2 regions of the Kitasatospora sp. NPDC114501 genome follow, and region 2 is predicted to be linked to the other one. Evidence: riboswitches for the same ligand, from Rfam matches in the RefSeq annotation. Region 2 holds a riboswitch; the other holds the start of a gene.

Region 1 (4,403 bases), on a different contig from region 2:
CCCCGGCCGCCCACCGCCCCCGGGAAACACCGAGGGCGGGTGCCGAACGATCTCGGCACCCGCCCTGAGCAGGTGGTTCCCTACCGGCGGAGAGCGTGGGATTCGAACCCACGGTACGGGGTCACCGCACGACAGTTTTCAAGACTGTTCCCTTAGGCCGCTCGGGCAGCTCTCCAGGCGGAGGTCAGCCTAACGGGTCCGGCGGGGTTCGGCGCACACGTTTGGGCGCGGGCCGGGCTCACGGCTGGTCGCCGACTCGTTCGGCCAGCGTGACCTTGGTGTTGAAGGTCTGGCCGTTGCGGGTGTACTCGACGTCGACGATCTCGCCGGGCTTGTGCGTCCAGATCCGGCTGACCAGGGCGGGGCCGTTGTCGATCGGGACGCCGCCGAGCTTGGTGATGACGTCGCCCGGCTTGAGGCCGGCCTTGTCGGCCGCGCCGCCGGGGGTGACGGCGGGCTGGCCCTGGATGTCCTTGGTCTGGATCTGCGCGCCGTCGCCCTTGTAGTCGTCGTTGCGCAGCACGTCGAGCTTGGCGTAGACCGGCTTGCCGGTCTTGATCAGGGTGTCCGCGACCCACTTGGCCTGGTTGATCGGGATGGCGAAGCCCAGGCCGATGCTGCCGGCCCGGCCGTTGGACGAGGCGTTGGACTGGATCGCCGAGTTGATGCCGATCACCGCGCCGCCGGAGTCGAGCAGCGGGCCGCCGGAGTTGCCGGGGTTGATCGAGGCGTCGGTCTGGAGGGCGTTCATGTACGAGGCCTGCGAGCCGGTCTCGTCGCCGGAGGCCACCGGGCGGTCCTTGGCGCTGACGATGCCGCTGGTGACGGTGGACTCCAGGCCGTACGGCGCGCCGATCGCGACGGTGGCGTCGCCGACGTTGACCTTGTCGGAGTCGGCCAGCGGCAGCGGGGCCAGCTTGCTCTTGGGCGGGTTGTCGATCTTGATCACGGCGACGTCGTAGCCCTCGGCGTGACCCAGCACGGAGGCACCGTAGGAGCTGCCGTCGGCGAACTTGACGGTCAGTTTGCCGCCGCTGAGGGTCGGCGCGACCACGTGGTTGTTGGTGAGGATGTGGCCCTCGGTGTCGAAGACGAAGCCGGTGCCGGTGCCCGACTCGCCGTTGCCCTGCGCCTTGATGGTGACGACGCTGGGCAGCGCCTTCTGCGCGATGGCGGCGATCGAGCCGGGGGCGGGCTCGTTCTTCTGGGTGTCGCTGGCCTGGACGGTGGTGCTGCGGTGGTCGTTCGCGGAGCTGCTGCTGTCGGAGCCGTTGACGGCGGTCACGCCGAGCACGCCGCCGGCCACACCGGCGACCAGCGCGACGGCCGCCATCAGCGCGACCAGGGCGCCGCGCTTCTTGCGCGGGCCGCCGGGGCCGCCCGGACCGCCGGGGTAGTCCGCCGGGTAGCCGAGCGGGCCCGCCGGGCCGCCGGGGTAGCCCGCGCCGCCGGAGGTGGAGTCGTGGGCGGGTCCCCAGCCGCCGAGCGGCTGGCCGGCCCCGAAGGGGTGGTGGCCGTGCGCGGCGGGGGCGGCGGGCACGGCCGGGGCGGCGCCGTACCCCTCGTGCGGACCGGCGGCGGGGACGCCGTGGGTCGGGGTGGCGTACGGGTTGCCGGCCGGCGGCAGGGCCGGGGCGGCGGGCGCGGCGGCCGGGGCCGCCGGAGTCTGCGGGGCGGGCGGCAGGACGGGCGGCGGCGCGTCGATGTAGCCGGTGGCCGGGTCGACGGCCGGCTCCTCGGCGGCGGCCACGGCGGGGGCCTCCGGCGCGGGCACCTTGGTGAAGGCGACGGTGGGCTTGTGACCGCCCTCCGCCGGAACACCCGGCGCCTGGACCCCCTCGGCCGGCACGGCGTCGGCGGGCGGAGCCGCCTCGACGGCAGCGGCCTCGGCCGCGCCCGCCTCCGGCACCCGCCGGAAGGCCATGGTCGGCTTGTGCCCGCCCTGAGCGGGGCCCTCGGAAGCGGACTCGGCCGCCTCCAGGCCGGCGGGCTGCTCCCCCTGCGGCCCGGTGGGCCCAACCTCGCGCTCGGTGCTCACGGACGACCTCCATAGCTGGCAGAACCAAGGACCATAGTTTTTCGCATTGTCGATTCGTTTGCCGTAAGGACCCCTCTGAAGAACTCATAAGAATCCTTAGCCGGCACCGACACCGGCACGGACACCGGCACCAGCATCGACGCCGGACCGGCACCAGCACCGACGGCCGAGGCTCCCCTCCCCCGCCGGGCGTCCCGCGATGCGGTCCGCACGCCCTCGGCCTTGGGTGTTCGCCCCCGTGCCGGTTAGCCTGTCGCTCCAAACTGACACGCGGGAGCTTGGACCCACCAGGCTGAGAGTGCGCATGTCGACCGTACGCCACGCGAGTGACGGCCGTTCGAGGGGGCGCTGACCGCCGGAACCTGTCCGGGTAATGCCGGCGTAGGGAGTATCGGCCATGCCGCCTGCTTCGCCATCCTCTTCTTCGGGCGCGAACGCCCCCGCTCCCGGTCCGAACACCTCGGCTCCGGGCGCGACCGCCGTCCTGGAGCACCCCGACCACGTCGAAGCGCCCCTGGTCCTGGACACCGAGCCGCCGCGCACGCTGCGCTTCCGGGACCACTTCGCGCTCTGGATGAACCTGGGCGTCAGCCTGATCGGTTTCTCCACCGCCGCCACCGTGCTCGGCGCCCCCGGCAGCGAGCTGTCGCTGGCCGCCGCGGTGACCGCGATCACGGTCGGTACGGCGGTCGGCACCGCGATGCTCGGCGTGGCCTCGCTGATCGGCGCCCGGACCGGCGCCCCCGCGATGGCGAACCTGCGCGGGCTGTTCGGCACCCGGCTGTCCTACCTGCCGACGGTGCTGAACATCGTCCAGTGCATCGGCTGGGGCGTGTTCGAGCTGCTGACCATCTCGGCGGGCGCCCAGACCGTCGCGCACACCACCGGCTACCGCTGGCTGTTCGTCCTGCTCGCGGGCGCGCTGACCACCGCGCTGACCATCTGGCCGCTGGGCTCGATCGCGGTGCTGCGCCGCTTCGTCGCCGGGGCGGTCGCGGTGGCGATGGTGTACCTCACCGTCCAGCTGGGCCGCCAGGGCGTGCCGGACCCGGGCGCGGGCAACTGGCACGGCTTCCTGGGCGCCACCGACGCGATGATCGCGGTGTCGGCCTCCTTCGTCCCGCTGGCCGCCGACTACACCCGGCACTCGCGCACCCCGCGCTCGGCGTTCTGGGGAAGCTTCTCCGGCTACACGGTCGCCCAGGTCTGGTGCTACGTGCTCGGCCTGATGGCGCTGCTCCAGTCGGACGGCGACCCGAACCGGATCTTCGACTCCTTCCTCGGGGTCTGGGCCGGCTGGCTGTTCCTGCTGGTGCTGGTGCTGCGCGAGACCGACCAGTCCTTCGCCAACGTGTACTCGACCGCGATGTCGGTGCAGAACCTGCTGCCGAAGGTGGACCGCCGGGTGCTCTCCGGGGCGATCGGCGCGCTGACCACCGTGCTGGCGCTGCGGATCGACGAGTTCACGGACACCTACTACGGCTTCCTCGGGCTGATCGGCTCGGTGTTCGTGCCGCTGCTGGCGGTGCTCGCGGTGGACTACTTCCTCGGCGCCGGCCGGCGCGGCTGGAACCTCTCCGCCGACGCGCCGTCCCGCTGGCTGATGCTGCTGCCGTGGGTGCTGGGCTTCGCGGTCTACCAGTTCATCGCGCCGACCAACGTGGCCGGCTGGTGGACGGACTTCTGGACCTCCGCCCGGGAGGCGCTGCACTTCAGCCCGCAGGAGTGGACCTCGGCCTCGCTGTTCGCCTTCGTGGTGCCGGCGCTGGTCACCTGGGCGCTCACCCCGCTCGGCCGCCGCACCGCCGGGCGCTGAGAGAAGCCGGGCCTGACGCCGGGAGAAACCGGGCCGGGCGCTGAGGGAACCGGGCCCGGCACCGGGAACGACCGGCGAAGCGGCGGACGAAGACGGCCCCACAGGTTGGGACCGTCTTCGTCCGCGCTTCACCTGCGCCACCTATCGTTGGGCCTGTGACCAGCCCAGACCTGTCCTCGACGGCGGCGCGCACCGTGCCGCCCGTCCAGGTGATCGCCCACCGCGGTTCCTCCCACGCCCTGCCCGAGCACACCCTCGCGGCCTACCGGCGCGCGCTCGACGAGGGCGCGGACGCACTGGAGTGCGACGTCCGGGTCACCGCCGACGGCGCGCTGGTCTGCGTGCACGACCGCCGGATCGGCCGGGTCTCCGACGGCCGGGGCACCGTCTCGGCCATGACCCTCGCCGAGCTGGAGGCGTACGACTTCGGCGCCTGGAAGACCGGCCGCCCCAGCACCGACCCGGAGCTGCGCGGCGTGCTGCGGCTGGAGCGGCTGCTGGAGCTGGTGGTGGAGTGCGGCCGCCCGGTGGACCTGGCGATCGAGACCA
Region 2 (4,403 bases):
TGCCCAGGCCCGAACCGATCGGCGAGCCCAGCGGCATGACGGCCGCGCAGCCGACGTCCTCCAACTTTCGGGCCAGCACGGGGTCGTCGTTGGTGTACGGCAGGACGGTGAAGCCGTCGTCGACCAGGGTCTCGGCGGCGTCCAGCAGCTCGATCGGGTCGGGCAGCAGGGTGCGCTCGTCGGCGATCACCTCCAGCTTGACCCAGTCGGTGCCGAGCGCCTCGCGGGCCAGCCGGGCGGTCAGCACGGCCTCGCCGGCGGTGAAGCAGCCGGCCGTGTTGGGCAGCACCCGGATGCCGTTGCGGGTCAGCACGTCCAGGACGGAGCCCTGGGTGGAGGCGTCGACCCGGCGCATCGCGACGGTGGTCAGCTCGGTGCCGGAGGCGAGCAGCGCGCGCTCCAGGACCTCCAGGCTGGGGGCGCCGCCGGTGCCCATGATCAGCCGGGAGGAGAAGGTCGTCCCGGCGATGGTCAGAAGGTCGTCGGCCATGGTTCAGCCTCCCTGGACGGCGGTGAGGATCTCGATCCGGTCGCCGGTGTTCAGCGCCGTCCCCGGCCACGAACCGCGGGGCACCACGGCCTCGTTGAGCGCGGCGGCGACACCGGTGTTGGCGGCGCTGACGGCGGCCACCACCTCGGCGAGGGTGGTTGTGGCGGGCACCCGGCGGGGCTCGCCGTTGACGGTCAGGGCGATCTCGTTCCGGGCGGTCTCGTGCCGGGTGGTCTCGGTCATGCGGGGGCCTTCGTCGTGGAGCGGTCGGGGGAGAAGCGAAGGGGAGTGAACGGCCTTGCGAGCTCGGGGACTTCGCCGGTGGCCAGGTACTCGGAGACCAGGTCGGCGGTCACCGGGGTGAGCAGCACGCCGTTGCGGTAGTGGCCGGTGGCGGCGACCAGCCCGGGCAGCGAGGTCGGGCCCAGCAGCGGGGCGTTGTCCGGCGAGCCGGGACGCAGCCCGGCCGAGGTCTCCAGCAGCGGGAGTTCGGTGATGCCCGGGACCAACTCGTGGGCGTCGCGGAGGAGTTCGTACACCCCGCCGGCGGTGACGGTGGTGTCGTAGCCCTGCTCCTCGGTGGTCGCGCCGACCACCAGCTCGCCGTTCTCCCGGGGCACCAGGTAGAGGTGCCGGCCGCGGACGACGGCGCGGACGTTGCGGGACAGGAACGGGCGGTAGGCGTCCGGGACGTGCAGCCGCAGCACCTGCCCCTTCACCGGGCGGATCGCGGGCAGCGCACCCTCGGGCAGGCCGGGCAGCCGGTGGCTGTGCGGGCCGGCGGCGAGCACGATCCGGTCGGCGGTCACGGTCTCCCGGGTGCTCAGGCGGGCGCCGGTCGCCCGGCCGTCAGCGACCAGCAGCTCGACCGCCTCGGCCCGGTGGACCAGGACACCGGCGCGCTCGCAGGCGAGGACCAGGGCCCGGAGCAGTCGGCGTCCGTCCACCTGGTGGTCCTCGGCCACGTGCAGGCCGCCGCGCACGCCGGGGGCGAGCATCGGCTCCAGCCGGCGGGCCTCCCGGCCGGTCAGCCAGGCCGAGTCCAGGCCGAGCCGCTGGTGGAAGGCGTGCAGTTCGCGCAGTTCCTCGCGGTCGTCGGAGTCCAGCGCGACGGCGAGCATGCCGCACCGGCGGTAACCGGTGTCCTGGCCGCCGCTCGCCTCGGTGAGCTCGGCGGCGAAGGCCGCGTACCGCTCGTTCGAGGCCATCCCGAGGCGCAGCAGCGGCTCCTCGCCGTACTGCAGCTCGGTGACCGGGGCGAGCATCCCGGCCGCGACCCGGGCCGCACCGCCGCCGGGGGACGGGTCGACCACGGTCACGTTCCGCAGGCCGCGCTGGGCGGCGCGCCAGGCGACGGCGAGGCCGATGATCCCCCCGCCGATCACCAGCACGTCGGCGTGGGCGCCCGGTGGCAAGCGTGACAAGGCTGCTCTTCTCCCTTCGCCGGTATGACCCGGATCAGGTTCGGACGGTCGCGGGCCGTGCCAGCCCGCCTCTCAGCCCGGTACGCCGGGCTCCCGTGTGGTGCTCCCACCTTAACGCCGGGGGTCGGCCCGGCCGAAGGCGCGTACACGGGGTGGACGGGGGCGGGACAGCCCGCGGCCGCCGGCCGGCGGCTGAGTACAGTGACGGGCGTGGCAGAGCTGAGCGGAACGGATCAGGTGGTCGTCGTCGGAGCCGGGCTGGCCGGGGCGCAGTGCGCCCTCAAGCTGCGGCAGGGCGGCCGGCGGGGGCGGATCGTGCTGGTCGGCGAGGAGCCGCACGCGCCGTACGACCGGCCGCCGCTCTCCAAGGACGTGCTGCTCGGCAAGACCGACTCCACCGCCCTGGACATCGACTACGGGCAGCTCGACATCGAGCTGCTCACCGGCCGCCGCGCCACCGGCCTGACCCCCGGTGTGCTGCACACCGACGGCGGCGACCTCCCGTACGGCTCGCTGGTGATCGCCACCGGCGCCGTCCCGCGGGCCCTGCCCGGCGCCGAGCGGGCGCACCTGCTGCACACCCTGGACGACGCCCTGGCGCTGCGCGCGCTGCTGCGCCCCGGGCTGCGGCTGGTGCTGGTCGGCGCGGGCTGGATCGGCGCCGAGGTGGCCACCGCGGCCCGCGCGGCGGGCTGCGCGGTGACGGTGGTCGAGGCCGGTCCGGCGCCGCTGCCCGGCGCGCTGCCGACGGAGATCGGTTCGGCGATGGCCGCCTGGTACGCCGAGGCCGGGGTCGACCTGCGCTGCGGGGTCGGCGTGGCCGCCGTCGAGCCCGGCGCGGTGGTGCTGGCGGACGGCTCGCACCTGCCCGCCGACGAGGTGGTGGTCGGCATCGGGGCCCGCCCGGCGACCGGCTGGCTGGCCGGCTCCGCAGTCGAGCTGGACCCGACCGGCGCCGTCGTGGTGGACGGGCGGCTGCGCACCTCGGTGCCCGGCGTCTTCGCGGCGGGCGACTGCGTCAGCTACCCCTCGGCCCGGGCCGGGGCCCGGCTGGCCGTCCAGCACTGGGACCACGCCCTGCGGTCCGGCGAGGCGGTGGCCGCCGCCGTGCTGGGCGCGGACGCGCCGGCCTACGACCCGGTGCCGTACTTCTGGTCCGAGCAGTTCGGGCGGATGGTCCAGTACGCCGGCCGGCACGCCGAGGGCGACGAGCTGGTCCGGCGCGGCGGCCCGCAGGACGCCGACTGGTCGGTGCTCTGGCTGCGCGACGGGGTGCCGAGCGCGCTGCTGACCGTGGACCGGCCGCGTGACCTCACCCAGGGGCGCAGGCTGATCGAGCGCGGAACCGCGCTCGATCCGGCCCGCGCGGCGGACCCGGCGGTGCCCCTGAAGTCGGCCGTCGCGGAGTAGTGCCTGGTGCGCGGCGGGCTGTGGAGGTGGCAATCTGGTGGCGTGAGTGAGATCGAAAGCAAGATTGAAGCCCTGGTCACCGACTGGATGTACCTGCCCGACATCTCGGAGCAGTGGGGGGTCCGGGTCACCGAGGTGCGTGACCTGGTCAAGAACGGCGGCCTGATCGCCGTCCGGCGCGGGCCGAACAGGTCCCTTCAGGTCCCGGCGGCGTTCATCGAGGGAGCGGGCCTGGTCAAGCACCTGTCCGGCACCCTGACCGTGCTGCGGGACTGCGGGTACAACGACGTGGAGATCCTGGAGTGGCTCTTCACCGAGGACCCGTCGCTGCCCGGCAGCCCGATCCAGGCGCTGCGGGAGAACCGTGGCACCGAGGTGAAGCGCCGCGCCCAGGCGATGCTGATCTGATGGCGGCGGACACGCGGCGCCGGCGGCTCGCCGACGCCCGGCTGTACCTGTGCACCGACGCCCGTCGGGAGCAGGGCGACCTCGCCGAGTTCCTGGACGCGGCGCTGGCGGGCGGGGTGGACATCGTCCAGCTGCGCGACAAGGGCCTGGAGGCCCGGCAGGAGCTGGAGGCCCTGGAGGTCTTCGCCGACGCCTGCCGCCGGCACGGCAGGCTGCTGGCCGTCAACGACCGCGCCGACGTCGCCCACGCGGCCCGGCCGGACGTGCTGCACCTCGGCCAGGACGACCTGCCGGTGGCGGCCGCCCGGGCGATCCTCGGCGAGGACGTGCTGATCGGCCGTTCCTGCCACGCCGAGTCCGAGGTGGACGCGGCGGTCGCCGAGCCCGGCGTGGACTACTTCTGCACCGGCCCGGTCTGGCCGACCCCGACCAAGCCGGGCCGCCCGGCCCCGGGCCTCGGCCTGGTCTCGTACGCGGCGAAGCAGGCCACCGACCGGCCGTGGTTCGCGATCGGCGGGATCGACCTCGGCAACCTGGACGAGGTGCTGGCGGCCGGTGCCCGCCGGATCGTCGTGGTGCGGGCCATCACGGCCGCGGCGGACCCGCGGGCGGCCGCCGCCGAGCTGTCCCGCCGGGTGCGCGCCGCGCTCTGACCGCCCCGGTCCGCAGGC

What was found. A riboswitch is a leader RNA that binds a small molecule or an ion and turns the genes downstream of it on or off. The one in region 2 is predicted to bind thiamine pyrophosphate.
Region 1: it holds a riboswitch for thiamine pyrophosphate, as region 2 does, so the genes downstream of both, ACZ7RU_RS16470 (purine-cytosine permease family protein) here and thiO (glycine oxidase ThiO) in region 2, are expected to answer to the same signal.

What each region holds. Positions count from the first base shown of each region.
Region 1 covers NZ_JBVKDS010000008.1:74,949-79,351, forward strand. The annotation lists tRNA gene ACZ7RU_RS16460 (tRNA-Ser) at 88-175, opposite strand; gene ACZ7RU_RS16465 (S1C family serine protease) at 239-2,038, opposite strand; TPP riboswitch at 2,299-2,443, shown strand; gene ACZ7RU_RS16470 (purine-cytosine permease family protein) at 2,436-3,854, shown strand; gene ACZ7RU_RS16475 (glycerophosphodiester phosphodiesterase) at 4,010-4,403, shown strand, end outside.
Region 2 covers NZ_JBVKDS010000001.1:603,858-608,260, forward strand. The annotation lists gene ACZ7RU_RS02820 (thiazole synthase) at 1-490, opposite strand, end outside; gene thiS (sulfur carrier protein ThiS) at 494-733, opposite strand; gene thiO (glycine oxidase ThiO) at 730-1,914, opposite strand; TPP riboswitch at 1,909-2,021, opposite strand; gene ACZ7RU_RS02835 (NAD(P)/FAD-dependent oxidoreductase) at 2,116-3,324, shown strand; gene ACZ7RU_RS02840 (Rv2175c family DNA-binding protein) at 3,367-3,732, shown strand; gene thiE (thiamine phosphate synthase) at 3,732-4,385, shown strand.